One region of the Microbulbifer sp. ABF4_148 genome, then DNA from elsewhere that is predicted to be linked to it. Evidence: predicted binding sites of a transcription regulator. Region 1 holds the regulator's gene; the other holds the start of a gene.

What was found. The regulator sigma-54, encoded in region 1, starts transcription at its own class of promoters, with help from an activator protein. The targets are predictions, from matches to a motif close to TGGCACANNNNTTGCNNT.
Region 2: nirB (nitrite reductase large subunit NirB) is a predicted target of sigma-54. The motif match lies at 9,333-9,350, and genes of this name have one in related genera.

The regions. Positions count from the first base shown of each region.
Region 1 covers NZ_JBSWUI010000001.1:3,720,276-3,731,164, forward strand. Annotated here, with positions in the region: gene ACXAD0_RS16410 (KpsF/GutQ family sugar-phosphate isomerase) at 1-750, shown strand, start outside; gene ACXAD0_RS16415 (KdsC family phosphatase) at 770-1,321, shown strand; gene lptC (LPS export ABC transporter periplasmic protein LptC) at 1,321-1,887, shown strand; gene lptA (lipopolysaccharide transport periplasmic protein LptA) at 1,874-2,464, shown strand; gene lptB (LPS export ABC transporter ATP-binding protein) at 2,568-3,293, shown strand; gene ACXAD0_RS16435 (RNA polymerase factor sigma-54) at 3,477-4,925, shown strand; gene hpf (ribosome hibernation-promoting factor, HPF/YfiA family) at 5,114-5,404, shown strand; gene ptsN (PTS IIA-like nitrogen regulatory protein PtsN) at 5,408-5,869, shown strand; gene rapZ (RNase adapter RapZ) at 6,062-6,919, shown strand; gene ACXAD0_RS16455 (HPr family phosphocarrier protein) at 7,009-7,278, shown strand; partial or broken gene mgtE (magnesium transporter) at 7,405-8,747, shown strand; gene yjgA (ribosome biogenesis factor YjgA) at 8,804-9,334, shown strand; gene ACXAD0_RS16470 (hypothetical protein) at 9,405-10,247, opposite strand; gene msrB (peptide-methionine (R)-S-oxide reductase MsrB) at 10,351-10,872, opposite strand.
Region 2 covers NZ_JBSWUI010000001.1:1,528,058-1,538,946, reverse strand. Annotated here, with positions in the region: gene pntB (Re/Si-specific NAD(P)(+) transhydrogenase subunit beta) at 65-1,456, opposite strand; gene ACXAD0_RS06690 (Re/Si-specific NAD(P)(+) transhydrogenase subunit alpha) at 1,472-3,019, opposite strand; gene ACXAD0_RS06685 (ANTAR domain-containing response regulator) at 3,733-4,317, shown strand; gene ACXAD0_RS06680 (CmpA/NrtA family ABC transporter substrate-binding protein) at 4,324-5,400, shown strand; gene ACXAD0_RS06675 (NarK family nitrate/nitrite MFS transporter) at 5,811-7,277, shown strand; gene ACXAD0_RS06670 (bifunctional protein-serine/threonine kinase/phosphatase) at 7,340-9,085, shown strand; gene nirB (nitrite reductase large subunit NirB) at 9,485-10,889, shown strand, end outside.

The sequences.
Region 1 (10,889 bases):
GTACATCCTGGCGAAGCCAGCCATGGCGACCTGGGCATGATTACCCGGGAAGATGTAGTCATTGCGATTTCCTATTCCGGTAGCTCCGCAGAGGTACTCACCCTGCTGCCCCTATTGAAGCGTCTTGGTGTCCCACTGATCACAATGACTGGCAAGCCAGACTCGCCGCTGGCGCAGTCCGCGGATGTCAATCTGGACATTTCCGTGGACACCGAGGCCTGCCCCCTCAACCTGGCGCCCACTTCATCCACCACCGCCACGCTCGTCATGGGCGACGCCCTGGCAGTCGCCCTGCTGGAGAAACGCGGTTTTACGGCGGAAGACTTCGCATTTTCACATCCTGGTGGCGCACTGGGACGCCGCCTGCTGCTGCGCGTGTCGGACGTTATGCACGCCGGTGAGGAACTGCCCCAGGTCGCCCCATCCACCCGTCTTTCACAAGCGCTATTGGAAATGACCAGCAAAGGCTTCGGTATGACCACGGTCGTCGACAAAGATGGCACCCTGATGGGTGTATTCACCGACGGCGATTTGCGCCGCGTCATTGACCAGGGGTTTGAACTGGATCAAGCCACCATGGAGCAAGTCATGAGCCGGCGACCGAAAACGGTTTCTGGCGATACGCTAGCGGCAGAATCCCTGCGTATCATGGAGGACAACAAGATTACCGCGCTGGTTGTCGAGGACAACGAGCACCATCCGATTGGCCTTTTGCATATGCACGATATACTGCGCGCCGGCGTTATCTGACCCACAGGGAAACAAAGCAGTGAGTTCTACCGAAATTTCACCAAAAGAGCTGCATGCGCGCCTCGCCAAGATCCGCTGGCTGGTGCTGGACGTCGACGGCGTCCTCACCGATGGCCGCCTGTATTTTGACAACAGCGGCAACGAGCTGAAGACCTTCAACACGCTGGACGGCCATGGCATCAAAATGCTGCAAAAGTCCGGGGTGGGTGTTGCGATTATCACCGGTCGCCGCAGCAGTGTGGTTGAGCGCCGCGCGCATGACCTGGGGATTCGCAAGCTGATCCAGGGGCGGGAGGACAAATTCGCCGCCCTCGAAGAAATCTTCGCCGAAGACGGCTGCCGGCTTGAGGACATCGCGTATGTCGGCGACGACTATCCTGATCTGCTCGTCATGACCCGGGTGGGCTGCCCCATTTCCGTTCCCAATGCGGCTCCCCCTGTGCGTGAGCGCGCCGTGTGGGTGACCGACGCGCGTGGTGGTGAGGGGGCCGTACGGGAAGTTTGCGACCGCATCATGCAGGCCCAGGGCACATTTGATGCTGCACTGGCCCCCTATATCGGAAACAACTGATGCGCACCTGGTTACCGCTGTTTATTATCGTCGGCCTTGTCACTGCAGCCATCTGGTTCACGGATAGCCAGCCGGGAGAGCTGCTCGGCAAGCGCCCCACCCCAAAACAGCAGGACCAGGCCGCCGACCTCGTGATTCGCGGCGCAAAAACCCGACACTTCAACCTCGAGGGCAAGCAAGCCTATCGGGTGGATGCAGAAGCCATCAGCTTCTACCAGTTCGGGCGTAGGGACCGCGCAGACCTGACCATGCCCAGAATCGTCTTCTTTCAGGAAGACCAACCAAAATGGCTCACGGTTTCGCAGACCGGGGTGGCGCACAACAATGGGCAGAGAGTGGTGCTGAGTGGCGAAGTAAACATTACAGAACTACCAGAACCCGGTGGGATCCAACTGAACACACCGGCAATCACGATCTTCCCCCACCGGGAATTCGCGCAGACCGACAAAGTTGTTAACATTGTCACCGGCTCCAACCGCACACAGGGCAAGGGCCTTCGCGCGGACCTTAAAAAAGAGCGGGTGGAGATTCTCTCCCAGGTAACGAGCACTTATGAAACAGACTAAGTTCCTGCTCCCATTGGCCGTGATCGCCACGCTGATGACAACGGCCGCCATCGCGCTGCCGACAGACCGCCAGCAACCGGTCAAGGTTCAGGCACAAAAGCTCCAGGCGAGCCGCAACACCAACACGTCGGTGTACATTGGTAACGTGGTCATTACCCAAGGCTCCCTGCAAATCCGCGCAGACCGGGTGGAAGTTCACGGCAACGACCAGGGTGAAATCAGCCGGGTCATTGCGACCGGCAAACCCGCCCATTTCCAGCAATCCGTCGAGCAGACCCAGGCACCGATCAAGGCACGGGCAAAGCGTATTGAGTTCAAAATCAACGCAGACAAGCTGCTGCTAACCGGGGATGCCCATGTCGACCGCGATGGCAACACCCTGAGCGCGCAGCGCATTGACTACGACCTGGCCAGCGAGCAAATCCAGGCACAGGGCCAGTCCGGGGAAAACCGGGTGGAAATGATCTGGAAGCCCGAAGCCAATGCAACCCCACAGAACGAACCGCAGCAGCCGCAAAACGATCAGGGCAATGTCAAAGGACAGGACCCCCAGCAAGCGACACAGGAAGACTCGTAGCCGCGGGCTGTAAACGGCCTGGCTCCCGGACTTGCCATGGGCCACCAAAGATAATTTCGGCCGAGCAACCAATCCCCGGTTGTCGGCACTGCAGGACCACAATATGCCGACGCTGAAAGCGTTACATCTCGCCAAACAGTACAAAAAGCGCAAGGTCGTACAAGATGTCTCTGTCTGCGTCAGCAGTGGGCAGGTCGTGGGACTGCTAGGCCCAAATGGTGCCGGCAAAACCACGTGCTTCTATATGATTGCCGGTCTGGTACGCGCCGATGCCGGCCAGGTTCTCATCGATAGCGAGGACATGACCCACCTGTCCATGCACGGACGGGCGCGCAAAGGTATCGGTTACCTGCCCCAGGAGGCCTCGGTATTTCGACGCCTGTCAGTGCGGGACAACATTCTGGCCATCCTACAAACCCGCAAAGACCTGAACCGGGCGCAGCGCCAACAGCAGGCTGATGCGCTGCTGGAAGAATTCAATATTACCCATATCGCCGACAGTCCCGGCATGGCCCTCTCCGGTGGCGAACGTCGTCGCGTGGAAATCGCACGCGCACTGGCCACCGATCCCGCATTTGTTTTGCTCGATGAACCCTTTGCCGGAGTGGACCCGATCTCGGTAAACGATATCAAGCAGATTATTCGCCACCTGCGCGACCGCAATATTGGCGTGCTGATTACAGACCACAACGTGCGCGAAACGCTGGATATCTGTGAAACGGCCTATATCGTCAGTGAGGGGCATATTATCGCCGCAGGCACCCCTGAAGAGGTGCTGGCAAACCAGCAAGTACGTGAGGTCTACCTGGGACACGAATTCACGATCTGACCGGCGCAGTAGTTTGTCCTAGCGAACCCCGCCAACGTAATCTACTGGACTAAGATCCGCCGGCTCCGCGCACGCCCATCATTTTCGGCATACTTATTGCTTGTAATCGCGATTGCAGAAGGTTAGTCTGCGGCGTCATGGATAAACAGAAGATTCTTTCGCCGCAGTAACTTACCGACACCCATGAAGCAGTCTCTCCAGCTAAAACTCGGCACGCAGCTCACGATGACGCCGCAGCTGCAGCAGGCCATTCGTCTGCTCCAGCTTTCGACGTTGGACCTGCAGCAAGAGGTGCAGTCGGCCCTGGACAGCAACCCCATGCTGGAAGTCGAGGCGGAAGAGCACGCGGAAGCGCACACTGAAGATCCGCAACCTCTGGAAGCTCAACAACCCACAGCAGCCGCTGAAACAGAGTCAGAGCAGCTGGCGGAGGGAGACTGGAACAAGGATATCCCCGAAGACCTGCCGGTAGACACACACTGGGACGATATCTACAGCGGCGGCAGTAGCGCCGGGCCAATGGAAGACAGCACGCTGGAGCTGCGCAATGCCGCTCCCGACAATCTCAATGACCACCTCCTCTGGCAACTCAACCTGACACCACTGACCGAACAGGACAAACGCATCGCCGAAGCGCTGATTGACGATATCAACCCCAGGGGGTTCCTGGAGTCGCCAATCGCGGAAATCGCGGAATCTCTCGGTGCGGAAACCGATGAAGTCATCGCCGTCCTGAAGGCCATCCAGCAATTCGAGCCGGCTGGTTGCGGCGCCCGCGACTTACGTGAGTGCCTGCTACTGCAACTTGCGCAACTGCCGTTGGATACACTCTGGCTGGAGCAGGCGCGCGCGGTCGTCGGAGAGCACCTGGACCTGCTCGGCAAACGGGACTTCCGTCAACTCAGCAGACGCACACGCCTCAGCGAGTCCGAGCTCGGCGAAGTGATGCGCCTGATCCAGACACTCAACCCGCACCCCGGCGAGAGCTTCGGTGATGAAGACCCGCAGTATGTGGTACCGGATGTGATCGTCAGCCGCCGACAGGACCGCTGGCAGGTAGAACTGAATCCGGAAACCACGCCCCGCCTGCGCATCAACAGTGGCTACGCGGCCCTGATCAAGCGCGCCGACACCTCGGCAGATAACAACTTCCTGAGAGACCACCTGCAGGAAGCGCGTTGGTTTCTGAAAAGCCTGCAGAGCCGCAATGAAACCCTGCTCAAAGTGGCCTCCAGTATCGTGGAGAAACAACAGGGCTTTTTTGAGCATGGCCCGGAAGCCATGAAGCCCATGGTACTGGCCGATATCGCAGAAACCATTGGCATGCACGAGTCGACCATCTCTCGCGTGACCACTCAAAAGTATATGTTCACGCCCCGCGGCGTATTCGAGCTGAAGTATTTCTTCTCCAGCCACGTGAGTACCGACTCCGGTGAAGATGCATCGTCCACTGCAATTCGCGCGATGATCCGCAAGCTCATCGATGCAGAGCAGCCACGCAAGCCCCTGTCCGACAACAAGATCACCCAGGAACTGGATAAGCAGGGCATCAAAGTCGCGCGCAGAACCGTCGCGAAATATCGCGAATCCATGGGTATCCCCTCCTCCAGCGAGCGCAAACGCCTCGTTTAAGAACAAGCTGACTGAAACAACAAGGTCAGTCGCCAATTACAGGCAGAATAACCCTCTTTTCCTGCAACCAAACCCCAATCCTTGAGTGTATCCTTCCATTCTGACCCACTTCCTAGTAGGGTTGCCGCCCTGACGGAGTGGGCTCCATGACTTTTACGTCATAAGACGCGCTCACAAAGGAGACTTCTATGCAGATCAACATCAGTGGCGATAACCTGCATGTGACCCCATCCATCCGCGATTACTGTGAATCCAAGTTGGATAAACTCTCCCGTCATAACGACGTGGCCACACGAACAGAAGTGGTGCTCTCCGTCGATAAACTGATTCAGAAGGCCGAGGCCACGGTGCATGTGAACGGTCGCGACATCTTTGCTGACTCCGAGTCTGACGATATGTATGCCGCCATTGATTCACTCACAGACAAGCTCGATCGCCAGCTGCTGAAGCACAAAGAAAAGCTGCGAAATTACCGGTAAACCATGACATTGGAAGATTTACTCACTCCCCGCCTTTGCCTGAGTCGTGTGGCGGGGAGCAGCAAGAAGAAGCTGCTGCTGAATATTGCCCAGACAATCGCAGAACAGAAGCCGCATCTGGATCCGGATACCATCTTCCAGCAAATGATTGCCCGCGAACGTCTGGGTTCCACCGGCATTGGTGACGGGGTGGCCATCCCTCACTGCCGCCTGCCTGGCTGTCAGGAACCTATCGGTGTGCTGTGCACGACAGAGCCTGCAGTAGATTTTGACGCCATTGATCGCCAGCCTGTCGACCTGCTGTTTGCGCTACTGGTACCCGAAGACGCAGAGCAAGATCACCTGGACACGCTCGCGCAGATTGCCGCCCTGTTCAGCGACAGTCGCGTTCGGGAGAAGTTACGCCAGGCCGACAGCGGCGACGCCCTCTACGCACATGCGATCGACAGCGCCTCCGCCGCATAATCCTGCCTGACCGCGTCAGCGGATCTTGTTGCGCATGCGCTGCCGCACTCGCCCCACCGAGGCACCAGCGCGATCGATCGAAACGCTACTCGCACCCCCTCCCCACCACCACTTTCATAGAGTCAGGATTGTGCCCAGCCGCGCAATCGAACATCATTGGACCCACGCTTCTGCAAACGGATAGTCAACGGTATGCGCCTGGTAATTATTAGTGGCCGCTCAGGCTCGGGAAAGAGTTCTGCACTGCAGCTGCTGGAAGATGTCGGCTTTAACTGTATCGATAACTTGCCGGCCAGCCTGCTTCCCGAGCTGGTACGCCGGGTGCAGCAGCAACCGCAGGTAGACGACACCCGGCTTGCACTTGGCATTGATGCCCGCAATCTCTGGGAGGATGTTCAACAAGCCCCCCAGGTCATCGAAGACCTGCGGGCGAGCGGCGTACCCTGTGACGTGGTGTATCTGGATGCACGTTCCCCGGTACTGGTGCAGCGGTTCAGCGAAACCCGCCGTAAACACCCGCTCAGTGACAACCGCACCCACCTGCTCGAAGCGCTCAACCAGGAGAAAGAACTGCTCGCCCCACTGGCTGGTATTGCAGACCTGGTGATTGACACCTCCAGCCTCAGCCTGCACCAGCTGCGCGAACAGGTGAAAACGCGTGTGGTAGGCGCGGACACCCACAGCATGGCCATCCTCTTCCAGTCTTTCGGGTTCAAGCATGGTGTTCCCGTGGATGCCGACCTGGTGTTTGATCTGCGCTGTTTGCCCAACCCCTATTGGGTCCCGGAACTCAGGGATAAGACCGGCCTTGATCCGGAGATTGCCGAATACCTGCAGGGACACGAGGAAACACAGGAAATGGAGCAGGACATTACCCGGTTCCTCCGTCGCTGGTTGCCGTCGTACCAGGACAGCAATCGCAGTTACACCTGCGTCGCCATCGGTTGCACGGGCGGCCGCCACCGCTCGGTCTACATGGTGGAGCAACTGGCCAAGACATTCTCTGCCGAGTTTGACAATATACAGGTTCGACATCGGGAGCAGCGCTGAGCCGCCGAACGGATCAAAAACGACATCAAAACCGTTGATGGCCACTGGTCGACAACCCACCAGGCTGCGCCCACGCAGGATCGCCAACTATGCAGAAAAGCCGTCTAACCATCATCAACAAGCTGGGCCTGCACGCACGTGCGGCGAGCAAGTTTGCCCAGACATCCGCACGTTTCTCTGCGGAGATTACCGTGCATTGCCAGGGCAAGGCCGTGGATGGAAAGAGTGTGATGGCTCTGATGCTGCTCGCCGCAGGCAAAGGCTCCGACCTCGAAGTCGAAGCCGCAGGCAATGATGAAGATGCAGCGGTGGAGGCGATCTGTGCGCTGGTCGCTGACCGCTTCGGCGAGGCAGAATAATTCGCGCCGCCTCACTATGGCGGTGCCGTCTCGGAAGTCATAAAATCCCTCCCCAATCTAGGGCAGCAACGCCCGTTCCAGTCGCGCAGTCGGGGAAACATCTTGTCCAGCACACCCACGGCAGAAATCGAATTCCGCGCCCAGAATCGCCTCAAGGAGCTGTTTGCCGCCCTAGATAGCGGCACGGGTCGCGACGTGCGCCGCATGCTGAGCACTCTGTCACCGCAGAGCATTGCCCAGCTGCTGGAGAGCTGCCCGCCACATATCCGCCAGGTACTCTGGAAACTCATCGATCTCGAGTCGGAAGGCGAGGTACTCCAAGAGTTGTCCGACGACGTGCAGTCGCAAATTCTGGAAATGATGGACACCGAAGAAATGGTGACTGTCATGGAGGGGCTGGACGCAGACGACGTCGCCGACATCCTCCAGCAGCTGCCCGGACGCGTCATGTCAGAAGTCCTGTCGGCGATGAGCGAGGCAGATCGACAGCGCGTCGAGAGCGTGCTCGCGTACGATGAAGAGACCGCCGGCGGCCTGATGGACACGGATACGATTTCCGTGCGGCCGGACCTGACCCTCGACGTGGTGCTGCGCTATTTGCGCCGCCACGATCAGCTCCCCCCTCCACCGACAACCTGTTTGTCGTCAACCGTCGGGACCAGTATATCGGCCTGCTGCCGCTGTCGCGCCTGCTGACATCTGACCCGTCGACGACGGTCCGTGAAATCATGAGCACCGATGTGGATCCGATTCCGGCGGATTTCCCGGACACCGATGTCGCGCGGCTGTTTACCAAGTACGACTGGGTCAGCGCACCGGTTGTCGACGAACACAACCACCTGCTCGGCCGCATCACCATCGATGACGTCGTGGACGTGATCCGCGAGGACGCCGATCATTCCCTGATGAGCCTCGCCGGCCTCGATGAAGAGGAAGACACCTTTGCGACAGTGCGCCGCACCGTGCCGCGCCGCGCTATCTGGCTGGGTATCAACCTGCTCACGGCGCTACTGGCGTCAGCCGTCATCAACCTGTTTCAGGACACCATCGACCGCGTCGTGGCGCTGGCGGTGCTGATGCCAATCGTCGCAAGCATGGGCGGCGTGGCCGGCAGCCAGACCCTGACGGTGGTCATTCGGGGCATGGCCCTTGGGCAAATTGGACGCAGCAACCTGAACTGGCTGCTCAATCGAGAACTCGGCGCGGGCGCGCTCAACGCGCTGTTGTGGGCCAGCGTCATGGGGGCGATTGCCGCACTCTGGTTCGGCGATACGCGTATCGCACTGATTATCGTGGCGGCCATGATCATTAACCTCATCACGGCCGCGGCAGCCGGTGCCATACTGCCGGTAGTCCTGCGGGCAATGCGCATCGATCCCGCCCTGGCCGGAGGCGTCGCCTTGACCACAGTCACGGACGTGGTCGGGTTTTTCTCCTTCCTCGGGCTCGCCACCCTGTTCTACGCGTAGCGGTTGAACAGCAAGGGCGGCCTTACCAAGCCTGTTGGCTAACAATGAAAGAAGTTATGCAAGATCACGAAGAATTTGACGAATTTGATGGGGAAGAGCCGAAGAGCAAAACCCAGATTAAGCAGGAAATGCACGAGCTGCAGGAGCTGGGAAAGCAGCTGACCCTGCTGAGTAAGGCGCAGCTGGGAGAAGTACCGCTGGATGATGACATGCGCGAAGCCATCGATACGCTGCACCGCATCAAATCCAACGAAGCGCGCCGCAGACAAATGCAGTATATCGGCAAGTTGATGCGCGGCGCCGATGCCGAAGCAATCTCAACGGTCCTGGCGCGCTTCAAGGATCGGGATCAGCAGCATCTGCGTTTCGACCGCATGGCGGAAGAGTGGCGGACCCGACTGTTGGAGGGCGGCAAACAAGCGCAGAGCGAGTTCTTTGATCGCTATCCGGGCGCCGATCACCAGCAACTGCGTCAGCTGGTACGCGATGCCTGCCGGGAGATCGAGCGCGGAAAGCCGCCCACGCACCAACGCAAGCTGTTCCGCTTTCTCAGGGACTTCTTCATGGTGGATGCCGAAGAGAGCTAAGCCCCGAGACTTGCAGATACAAAAAAGGAGAGCACTTGCTCTCCTTTTTTATTGAGTCACGCCGGCGGCGCTAGTCGTGCGCCTGCGCGCTGGTTTCCGCCTGCCACTGGAACAGGTTCATTTCGATAAAGAAGAAAGCCACCAGCCACAGGAAGGCATCCCAGAAATCCAGGAAGCTGCCATTGATGCCCCAGTAAACCGCACACAACAACAAGGTGAAATACAGTACCGCCTTGATCATCTGGGAGTAGCGCATGACCGCACCAGACAATTCATGGCGCAACTGTAACCAGACATCAAATGCCAGAATTGCAACGACCAGCAACCAGGCACTGGCATTGATCACGTCCGTCCAGGCCAGCCATTTAATTTCACCCCAGGTCTCTGCACTACCAATAATCTGGACATCGGATAACTTGAGGCCGTCAGAGCCCAGCTCAGCACAATTCTGTGCCGTTAGCGCGACATAATCGTCCTGACCAAGCGCAAGTTGCCAGCCGCCGCTTGCTGCCAGGTCACAGGCAGACTGGGCGACCGGGGCGAGGTCGGTGAGGTACAGCATTTCGGCAATATACCCATACACCGAATAGGCAATCACGAGGTAGCAAAATGCAGAGACGCCGTTTAGCGCCCATTTGACCCAGCCGCGAATGCGCTCGTCGTCCAGGACATAGGTCTCCAGCTCGAAAACCAGAAGCAACAATACCCATGCCAGGGTATCGATGGAGTCGTTATAGGCCTCGATGATACGGCCAAGCTGGATACCGTCCGCAAAGATAGCCCCGGCAGCCGCATGATTCTCTACAAAAAATGCGTAAACGTTATAGGCGAGCAGCAAGTACACCGTGTACTTGAACACGCGGAAAAGCAAATAGCGGTTGTCAGGCAAGCTAACGGCAGCCACGTCGGACATATCTCCAGACCTCTGGTTCTTGTTTTTCTTCAAGACGACAGCTAATGCGCCGCGCCAGGGGCAAATATTGAATAATTATTCAATTTTTTCAAGACCCACGGGTCTACTCTGCGGCTTTCGGCACAAAGTCCAGAGCCAGTGAATTCAGGCAGTAGCGCAATCCGGTCGGCGCGGGCCCGTCTTTGAATACGTGGCCCAGATGCTCCCCGCACCGCGACAGGACTTCTGTCCGGCGCATGCCCCAACTGAAGTCCTCTTTGAGCACCACATTTTCCGGATGAGCGACTTCCCAGAAACTGGGCCAGCCGGTACCCGACTTGTACTTGTGTTCCGAGCTGAATACCGGCAAGCGGCATCCAGCGGTCACATACGTCCCCTGAGCCTTGTTATCCAGCCATTTGCCAGTAAACGCCCGCTCGGTATCTTTCTCCCACAGAACTTCATATTGCTGAGGAGACAGTATCTGCTTCCATACCGACTTTGGAATGGTCTCGAGGCTTTTCCCAGACTGGATGATGGCACGAGCCTCCGTCTCGGACATCGTGTTTGCGCCCGGCCCGTCCGCTTCGATACAGGCAGGCAATGCCAGCACCGCCACCATTACCGCGATCAGCTTGCTTCTCACAACCACCCCCTCGCACT
Region 2 (10,889 bases), 2.2 Mb from region 1:
AAGGAAATGTGAAATGCGTTCGCCGGCCCTGCACAGGACCGGCGAAATTTGAAATGATGAGCGCTTAACTGGAGAGACCAGCTAGCACTTTCTGCAGACTATCCTTGGCATCACCGAACAACATACGGGCATTGTCCTTATAGAACAGGGGGTTTGCCACGCCCGCGTAACCGGAAGCCATGGATCGCTTCAAAATGACCACTTTACCGGATTTCCAACATTCCAGAACCGGCATGCCGGCAATCGGCGACCCGGGTTTTTCTACCGCGTCCGGGTTAACCGTATCGTTGGCGCCAATCACCAGAACCAGGTCGGTATCAGGGAAGTCATCATTGATCTCTTCCATCTCCAGCACGATGTCATAGGGGACATTCGCTTCGGCAAGCAGTACATTCATATGTCCGGGTAGACGACCTGCTACCGGGTGAATACCAAAACGTACCGTTTTGCCTTTGCGACGCAGCCGGTCGGTCAGGTCGCTCACTGCCTGCTGAGCGTGGGCGACCGCCATGCCGAAGCCCGGCACAATGATGACACTGTCAACAGTCTCCAGCTCTACCGCCAGATCGTCAGCGCTCATCGCGACGGCCTCGCCCTCAATTTCACCCTCGGCCACTTCACCACCATCAGAACCGAACCCACCAAGGATCACACTGATAAACGAGCGGTTCATACCGCGACACATGATGTAACTCAGAATCGCACCAGAAGAACCGACCAGGGCACCGACCACGATCAACAAATCGTTGCTCAACATAAATCCAGTAGCAGCCGCGGCCCAGCCGGAATAGCTGTTCAGCATGGAGATCACCACCGGCATATCTGCACCACCAATGGCAGCGATCAGATGAACACCGAGGAACAACGCGATACCCGTCATCACTAACAGATAGAACACGGTGCTAGCGCTGACCTCTCCGGGAACAAACCACGCACCCAGCAGTACACAGCCGAGGAGTGCAATCAGATTCAGCCAGTGGCGTGCCGGCAACATCAGAGGCTTACCGGAGATAAAGCCCTGCAATTTACCAAAGGCCACCAGAGAACCCGTCAGGGTAATTGCGCCAATAAAGATACCGAGATAAATCTCGACGTTATGCACAATATGCTCTGCACCGGTGAGCGAAATACGCGGATCAAGAAACCCGCCCCAGCCGATGAGGACCGCCGCGAGACCCACAAAGCTGTGCAGCAAAGCCACCATTTGCGGCATTTGGGTCATCTCGACGCGACTCGCCAGGAAGAGACCAATCACTGCGCCAATCACCATCGCCAGGGTCACGAGTCCGTAAGCCCCAGAAACAATGCCTGCCACGGTCGCAATGATGGCTACCGCCATGCCGACCATACCGTAGACATTACCGCGACGCGCAGTCTCGTGACTGGAAAGCCCACCGAGACTCAAAATAAACATGACCGCGGAAAAAAGATAAGCCATGGAAATCATACCGTTCATCATCTTTCTCCCCAATCAACGACGGAACATTTTCAACATGCGGTAGGTCACGAAGAAACCACCGAATATATTGATACTCGCAACGAGTACCGCAATAAAGGCCAGGACCGTCACCAGGCCGGATCCCGTTGACCCCACCTGGAGGAGCGCGCCCACCACAACAATGCCCGAAATCGCATTGGTCACACTCATCAACGGTGTGTGCAACGCGTGCGTCACATTCCAGATCACCTGCCAGCCGACAAAAATAGCCAGAACGAAAACCGTGAAGTGCGAAACAAAATCGGCCGGCGCAACGCGTCCCAACCAGAGCAGCAAGGCTCCGGCCACCGCCCAAAAGGCGAAGATCGACAACGGCGATGTTTTCTTGGATTCTGTAACCGCTGGTTCAGCCACTTTGGGCTCTGGCGCTTTGGCCGCGGCGGGCGCAGCAGACAGCTTCGGAGCGGGGGGTGGCCAGGTGATTTCTCCAGCCTTGACGACTGTGGCACCACGCAGAACCTCATCTTCGAAATCGATATTGATTTCACCATTCTTTTCCGGGCTCAACTCGCTGAGCAGATGGAACAGATTGGTTGCATAGAGGTTGGAGGACTGAGTCGCTGCACGACTGGGCAGATTGGTGTAGCCGATTACCGTTACACCACTTTCTACTACCTTCTCTTCCGCAACCGTGTAATCACAGTTGCCGCCATTTTCTGCCGCCAGGTCGACGACGACAGAACCGTCTGCCATCGCATCCACCATATCAGCCAACCACAACTTCGGCGCAGGCTTTCCGGGAATCAACGCAGTGGTAATAACAATGTCAACTTCCTTGGCCTGCTCGCGGAACAGCGCCATTTCTGCATCGATGAACGCTTTTGACATCTCTTTGGCATAGCCGCCCTGGCCGGAACCTTCTTCCTCGATTTCCACCGTCAGGAATTCGGCCCCCATCGACTCGACCTGCTCACGTACTTCGGCACGGGTATCGAAGGCGCGCACCACCGCCCCCATTCCCTTGGCAGTACCAATGGCCGACAAGCCCGCAACACCAGCGCCAATCACCAGTACTTTTGCCGGTGGGATTTTCCCCGCCGCAGTAATCTGTCCGGTGAAGAAGCGACCGAAGTTATGTGCGGCTTCGATGACGGCACGATAGCCGGCAATATTCGCCATGGAACTGAGCGCATCCATTTTCTGCGCACGGGATATCCGCGGAACCGACTCGACAGCAAGCGCATTAATATTGCGTTCAGCCAGTTGCTGCAGCAGCTCGCCATTTTGTGCGGGTTTCAGGAAGGAGATGAGAGTCGCCCCTGCGGGAATCAACTCCAGCTCTTCTGCATTGGGAGCCTGCACCTTGAGTACCAGCCCCGCACCTTCCATGCAGCTGGTGAAACTCTCGCGAATTTCGGCTCCAGCCTCTCGATAGGCGTCATCCGGGTAACTGGCTTCTACACCAGCACCGGACTCCACGACCACATCAAATCCCAACCCCCGCAATCGGCGAACACTATCGGGGGTGGCCGCAACGCGCGCCTCCCCGGAGGCCGATTCTTTCGGAATAGCAATAATCACCAGATATCTCCGTCGTTGTTTGTTTTGACTTCCCGCTACCGACCATTTTTCACGGAAGGTGCTCAGAGAATTCCTCACACACTTCACTCCAGGGCTTTTTCACAATTGAACGCGGAGGAGTCGCAACGACTTGCTTCCACATCACTACATGAAAAGGGCAGACCGCCACTGCTTCACCCTGGATAAAAAAAGGATACGGACTACAGCAAAAATTTATATTCGATCCAAATTTCGTCGAACAACGTAACGACTAACGAAACCTGGGAACAATTAACCAAAGTAATCACCCCCATACTAAAAAACAATTTTCAATAAGGGGAGAAATAGTGTAGAAAGGGAAGTTTTTTGCGCCGGAAAAACAGCGAATTGGGAGGAAGCGTGAAGACTTTTTAAGCAGAAAAAGCAGCGAAGACCATAGCCTCGCCGAATAGTGGGAATAGATTACCCCAATTAGATTCAATTGCAACTAAGCTGCCTGACCAATCATTATTTTTTTATCCCGCCCGTTCACAAACCCCACATACCCCAAAGCCACCAACATCGCCCCGCGCGAATAGCAAAGCTCCCCCAAACAGCATTCACCCGGGAAAAGTGATCACTAATTGCCGCTTCAATGGCACCAATCTTGCTTTGACTCCCATACAAGAAAAGCAATTTGCGAAACTACACGCCAATCCCAGCGACGATTGATTACCGGAACGACACCCCAATTCATGAGCAAGCCCCTAGGTATTATGTTGGTAGACGATCAGCCCGAGCGGGCGCAGATGGTCACCCAGCAGCTGCAGGTCGCGGGCTACGAGTTACTGATCCACTTGACCAGCGCCAACGGGCTGCTGCAGCAGGTCGACACCCATCGACCAGATATCGTGTTAATCGATATTGAATCACCGGATCGGGACATTCTCGAAAGCCTCGCCATCATCCACCGGCAACACCCGATGCCGGTTGCCATGTTCTCGCCACGTGGCGATGCAGACTTCATTGCTCGCGCCGTTGAATCTGGCGTCAGCGCATATATGGCTGAAGGGCTGTGTGCGGATCGCGTCGCCCCGGCTATCGAAATCGCCATGGCACAATTCCGCAGTTATCAACAGCTGCGCAAATCTCTCGAAGCAACCCAGCAACAGCTCGACGAACGCAAAGCCGTTGAGCGGGCAAAAGGATTGCTGATGGCAAGTAAGAACCTTAGCGAAGATGCCGCCCACAAGACCCTGCGTACGCTCGCCATGAACAGTAACTCCACCATGCTCGCCGTGGCGGAACAGATCATTCAACACCTGCAACCCAAGCTGTAAGTCGCTATGCCGTCAAAAAGTTCGCTCACTCCCGAAAAGAATCGATTGAAACTGCTCTATCTGCGACTGACGGATAGCGCCCCTCTGGTCGTCGCCAGGGAAATGGGATTCTTTGAAAAATTCGGTCTCGAAGTCGAGCTGCAACAGGAGACCTCCTGGGCCACCCTGCGTGACAAATTGATAGGGGGCACTGCCGATGCCGCGGCAATGCTTGCACCAATGGCCCTCACCCTGCAGCAGACCCTGCCGCAATGCCGCGAATCCCTTGTCAGCGGGCTGATCATGAGCTGCAATGGCAATGCGATCACCCTGTCCTCGCCACTCTTTAACGCGCTAGGTAAAGACGGAAACACCAGTGCCGCCGGCAGCGCACTGGCAACGCACTTGCACAATCGCTCCCCCGGCGCTCCGCCGTTGCGTTTCGCCACCGTTTACCCATTCTCCAGCCATACCCTGCAGCTCCGTCACTGGCTGAGAACCTCCGGGATTGATCCCAATACGGAAATCGAGCTCCAGGTGTTGCCTCCTGAGCAGATGGTGTCCCACTTACGCGCAGGCGATATCGACGGCTGCTGTGTCGGCGAACCCTGGAACTCCCTCGCAGCCCAGGAGGGCAGCGGCGCGATCGCCGCAACCTGCAACACACTGATGCCGGGCATGCCTGAGAAAGTCCTCGCGGTAACCTCGAGCTGGCATGAAGCCAACCCGGCAACGCACCTCGCGCTGCGCGCAGCATTGCTGGAAGCGTGCGCGCATCTTAACGATCAATCGCAGCGACGCGATGCGGCGGGCTTACTCGCCAGAGAGGAGTTTCTCGATCTGCCGGAAAATGCGATCGCTGCATCGTTCGGTACCGACGACAGCAACGCTCAACGCAAAGACCTTCACGAGCAGGGCGGCTGGCACCTGTTCGCGCACCCGGATTCCGATATCGGCCGCCCAACCGCGACTAAAGCGCGGGAGCTGCTCGCGCTCTGCAATGAAATCGCCCCGGTAAGCAGCGATGACAGTGAGACTTTTCGTGATGACCTATATCAGCAGACGCTGGACTTTCTGTCGCGCAGCCGCTGCACCAATAGTTAACACCGCTTCACCCATATGCCCCAAGACGGATCACCGGCACCTTGCCAGTGATCCCACTTGCGACTCCCGCACCAAGATCAAACGTCACCGGCTGCTACCCCCGCACCCCAATACGCCTCAAGCGATATCACGCACCAGAACGCGGCGAAGCCAGAGCGACGCCCAACAATGGCACAGTAATTGAATGCACCGTGGTGCATGACTGAAGTTACCCGTGCCTGCTTCTAGCGCATCCGGCAAACTGCAATGGCTGCAGAATGCCCGAGACCGGTGCCAACGCACCAAAACAACTGCGCAGATCTTTTCCTGGCAACCGCTTCAGACCGGACAACGACGTCCATCGGCCGCAGCAGTCGCTGCCCGTGGGCGCGCTCGGCCTGCGGATTTAGAATCATCAACAGGAAATGACCATGTCTAGCGATTCCTTCAACCTGTTTTCCTTCAGTGGGAAAATCAAGGTGCTCCACCTCACCTGGATTGCCTTCTTTATTACGTTTTTTGCCTGGTTTAACCACGCCCCCCTGTTGATGGCGATCGCCGATAGCCTCTCGTTGACCAGCGAGCAGGTGAAGACCCTGCTAATCCTGAATGTGGCGCTGACCATTCCTGCGCGCATCATCATCGGTATGTTGACCGATAAATATGGTCCACGCCTGACTTACTCCCTGTTACTCGCGATCGGTAGTATCCCCTGTTTCATTTTCGCCCTGGCCGACAGCTTCACTCAGGCGGCTATCGGTCGCTTCCTGCTCGGATTTATCGGCGCGGGCTTTGTAGTCGGTATTCGCATGGTGTCCGAATGGTTCCCAGCGCGCCAACTGGGCACCGCCGAGGGCATCTACGGAGGCTGGGGCAACTTTGGCTCCGCGGCGGCCGCCATGACATTACCAACAATCGCCCTGCTGTTTGGCGGCGAGGATGGCTGGCGTTATGCCATCGGCATTACCGGCGTGCTCGCTCTGGTTTACAGTGTTATCTACTACCGTTCGGTAACCGACACCCCCAAAGGCAGCACCTATTTCAAGCCCAAAAAGATTGGCGGTATGGAAGTGACCAGCCCCAGTGACTTTGTTCTGCTGCTGATTATGAAAGTCCCCATGTACGCTGCACTGGCACTGCTCACCTGGAAACTCTCACCGGCCGGCGTGGCGATGCTTTCAGAAGGCATCGCCATCGCACTGTACATTGCACTGGTACTGCTTTACCTGTATGACGCAAAGAAATGCTGGGACGTGAATCGCGAGATTTTCGTCAAGCCGGTAGACCCCATTCACCAATACCAGTTCAAGCAGGTGGCAGTGCTGAATATTCTTTACTTTGCCACCTTCGGCTCTGAGCTTGCAGTGGTCTCCATGCTGCCACTGTTCTTCTCAGAAACCTTCACGCTGGACCCGGTGAAGGCCGGCTTGCTCGCCTCTGCTTATGCGTTCATGAACCTGATGTCTCGTCCGGCTGGTGGCTTGATCAGTGACCGCTTCGGTCGCAGGAGCACATTGCTGATTCTCACGGCAGGCCTGGCAGTCGGCTACTTCACCATGAGCATGATCAATGCGGAATGGCCACTCTACCTGGCCGTCGCCGCAGCCATGGCATGTTCATTCTTCGTGCAGTCGGGCGAGGGTGCAGTGTTTGCGGTGGTGCCGCTCATCAAGCGACGCCTGACCGGACAGATTGCAGGAATGACCGGCGCCTACGGCAATGTCGGCGCAGTGTTTTACCTGACCGTACTCAGCATGGTGTCTTACCAGGCCTTCTTTATGGTGATTGCGGCGACCGCGGTACTCGGTTTCTTTGCCCTGTTGCTGCTCGAAGAACCGGAAGGCCAGATGGCTGAAGTGATGCCCGATGGCAGCGTCTCGATGATTGATGTAGCCTGACGGCCACTCAACGGGTGCCGGCCGGACCGGCACCCGCCTCTCAGCTTCAACAGCAGATTCCCGTGACCCAGTCGACCTACCAGCCCGAAGTAGCCACTGACGAAAGTCATCCCACGACCGACGCACTGCAATTTGCCAGCGCTTCGGATCGGGGACGCAAGTCACGCAACGACGATGCCTGCGCGGTGTATCCGGCGCGGGGCAGCGAGAGAAGCTATCGCGGCTCTCTGGCGGTAATCGCTGATGGCGTTGGCAGTGCTGAAGCGGGCGGCGAGGCCGCAAGGGCCGCAGTAGGCGGGTTTATTGCAGATTATTACAGCACCCCGGATTCGTGGTCGGTCAAACAAGCCGCTGCCCGGGTTCTGCAGGCCTTGAACGGTTGGCTATATCGACAAAGTGGAGGTTCCGACCAGATACAAAAGGGATGGCTCACCACATTCTCTGCTGTCATTTGCAAAGGTGGCAGCGCGCATCTGATACATATCGGGGACTCCCGTATTTATCGCCTGCGCGACGGTCATCTCGAATGCCTCAGTCGGGACCATAGCCGCACCGTCGGACCCAGTCGCACCTTCCTGAGTCGGGCACTGGGGATGGACTCCCATATCGAGGTGGACTATCGCCGTGAACCTTTGGAGCCGGGTGACCTGTTCTGCATCACGACCGATGGCATACACGATTTTCTCACCCGGGAGCAAATGGAAGCCATCATTAGCGAACATGCGCTGGAGGCGGCACCAGCGCTCATGGCCACCGCCCTCGAAAATGGTAGCCACGACAACCTGAGCGTCGCGTTTTGCAGGGTTAATCATGTTGAGGAAAGGCACAGCGATGACCTGCTGGCGGTCGCGCGTGAACTCCCCTTCCCGCCACCGATGCGCGCCGGTAATCGCATCGATGGCTATCTGATCCTGCAGGAGCTACACGCAAGCAGTCGCAGCCATCTTTATCTGGTGCGCGATAGCGAAACCGATCAACTGCGTGTTCTCAAAGCGCCCTCCGAGAACTTTATCGACGATCCCGCCTACATTGAACGGTTTATTGCCGAAGAATGGACGGGCCGAAGGCTCGATCATCCGGGCATTGTACGCGTCTACCCACCTAACCCGGAGCGTCGGTTTCTCTATCACATTCTCGAGTATGTGGAGGGGGACAACCTTCGCCAGTGGATGGAGCTCAATCCCTCACCAACCCTGGAATCGGTTCGCGATCTGATCGGGCAGCTGGTCAGCGCACTGCGTCGGCTGCAGCGCCTCGAGATTGTGCATGGCGATCTGAAACCCGAAAACATCATGATCGACCGACAGGGCAGACTAAAGCTGGTCGACCTCGGCGGCGCAGAGTCAGCGGGCCTGCGCGATCTGCTTCGCCACCAGGAAGACGTCCCCGCAGGAACCAAAAACTATTGCGCACCGGAGTATTTTTTCGGTGAACAGAGCGGCCACTATTCCGATATATTTTCTGTGGGCGTGATTTGCTATGAGCTCCTGAGCGGGCAGTATCCTTACCAGGAACGGTTCGGCAGCCGGCACTATCAGCTGAAGAACTACGCAACGCTGCAATATACAAGCATCCGCAAGTATCGCGATGACCTGCCAGAATGGATTGATGGCGCGCTCGCGCGTGCCTGCGCACCGGATCCCCGCAAACGCTATCCTGCCCTGTCCGAGTTTCAACACGACCTGCAACATCCCAACCCACAGTTTCAGCGTGAACAGGCCGCCCCGTTACTGGAACGTAATCCGCTGCTGTTCTGGCAGCTCGCGACGTTGTTTGCACTCTTGTCGCACCTCCTCTACTTTTTTTAATCCCTGCCATACTGTCGGGCATCACTGGCTGGCATCCATAGCAAACAGCTCCCCGCACCAACTTCATGCACCGCGTGTCAATTTTGGTGCACTCTCGATGATTGCTGTTGGGTAAGACTGTGCCGAATGGCTGGTGTCATCTCGAACGCGATCACTTCGCGACACAACTTGTCACCGCGCGGGCCGGCGTGGTTCGTACCCTGCATCCCATTCCCTGGCCGGATCCCGTCGACTGGCCTATCGAGGTTGGCATAAAGATTGTATTGAATTTGCCACAATCCAATCTTTTTCAGCGAGGCAACGGCGCCTGCACTCTTCGGCAGAAGAGGGGACAGCCGTGCTAGATCGCCGCTCCGCCCTTCCCTCTGCCGTGATTACCAGACAGCAACGGCAGAAATTATGGTTAAGCAAAAAATCGTCGTCATCGGCAATGGCATGGTGGGCCACCACTTCCTGGAGCAACTGGCCAGCCGCCCCGAACGTGATCAATTCGACGTTACCGTTTTTTGTGCGGAACCCCGCCCGGCCTATGACCGCGTGCACCTTTCCGAGTATTTTGGCGGTCGCAGCGCCGACGACCTCGCGATGGGCAAGGTCGATATGTATCGGGAGTGGGGTTACGACCTCCGCCTGAACGACACCGCCACCCACATCGACCGCGCGGCAAAAACGGTTACCGCCGAGAGTGGCGCAGTCGAAAACTATGATTACCTGGTACTGGCTACCGGTTCCTATCCATTTGTTCCCCCTATCCCCGGCGGCGATCATGAGCGCTGCTTTGTCTACCGCACCATCGAAGACCTGGATGCCATCAAGGCGGCAGCGGACGGCGGCAAGTCTGGCGTGGTGGTCGGCGGCGGGCTTCTCGGGCTCGAAGCGGCAAACGCCCTCAAGCAACTGGGTCTAGAAGCCCATGTGGTGGAGTTTGCCCCAGGCCTGATGTCTGTGCAGCTGGACGAAGGCGGTTCCAATCTTCTCAAGGACAAGATCGAAGCGCTGGGAGTCACCGTCCATACCAGTACGGCGACCGAACTGATTGAAGAAAAAGACGGCCAGCTGCGTATGCAGTTCAAGGGTGATCGTGAACTGCACACCGACCTGATTGTATTTTCCGCAGGTATCCGCCCCGAGGACAAACTGGCCGGCTCGGCCGGCATCCAGCTCGGTGAGCGCGGCGGCATCGTGATCGATGATCACTGTCTGACCTCTGACCCAAATATCTTTGCTATCGGAGAATGCGCCCTTTACGACAACCGGATTTTTGGACTGGTCGCTCCGGGTTACACCATGGCCCGCACCGTCGTCGCGCGCCTGTGCGCCGAAGATAGCGCGTTTACCGGTGCAGACATGAGCACCAAACTGAAACTGCTCGGCGTCGAGGTGGGATCCATTGGCGATGCCCATGGCCGCGCCGAGGGTGCGCTGGCCATCACCTTTGTCGATGAGCAGAGTGGCGTATACAAGCGCATGATCACCGACAGCGAGGGCAAGAAGCTGCTTGGTGCTGTGCTGGTGGGTGATACCAGCGACTACGATACGCTGCTGCAATTCCACCTGAATGACATGGACCTGCCGGAAAGTCCGGAGCAACTGATTCTGCCGGCGCTGGATGGCGCCGCGCCGGCACTGGGCGCTGATGCACTGCCAGACGCAGCCTCAATTTGTTCCTGCCACAACGTCACCAAAGGCCAGATCGTCGACGCGGTTCAGGGAGGGTGCTGCTCGTTGGCAGACGTCAAGGATGCCACCAAGGCATCCACCGGCTGTGGGGGCTGTGCCGCACTGCTGAAAAATGTCGTGGACG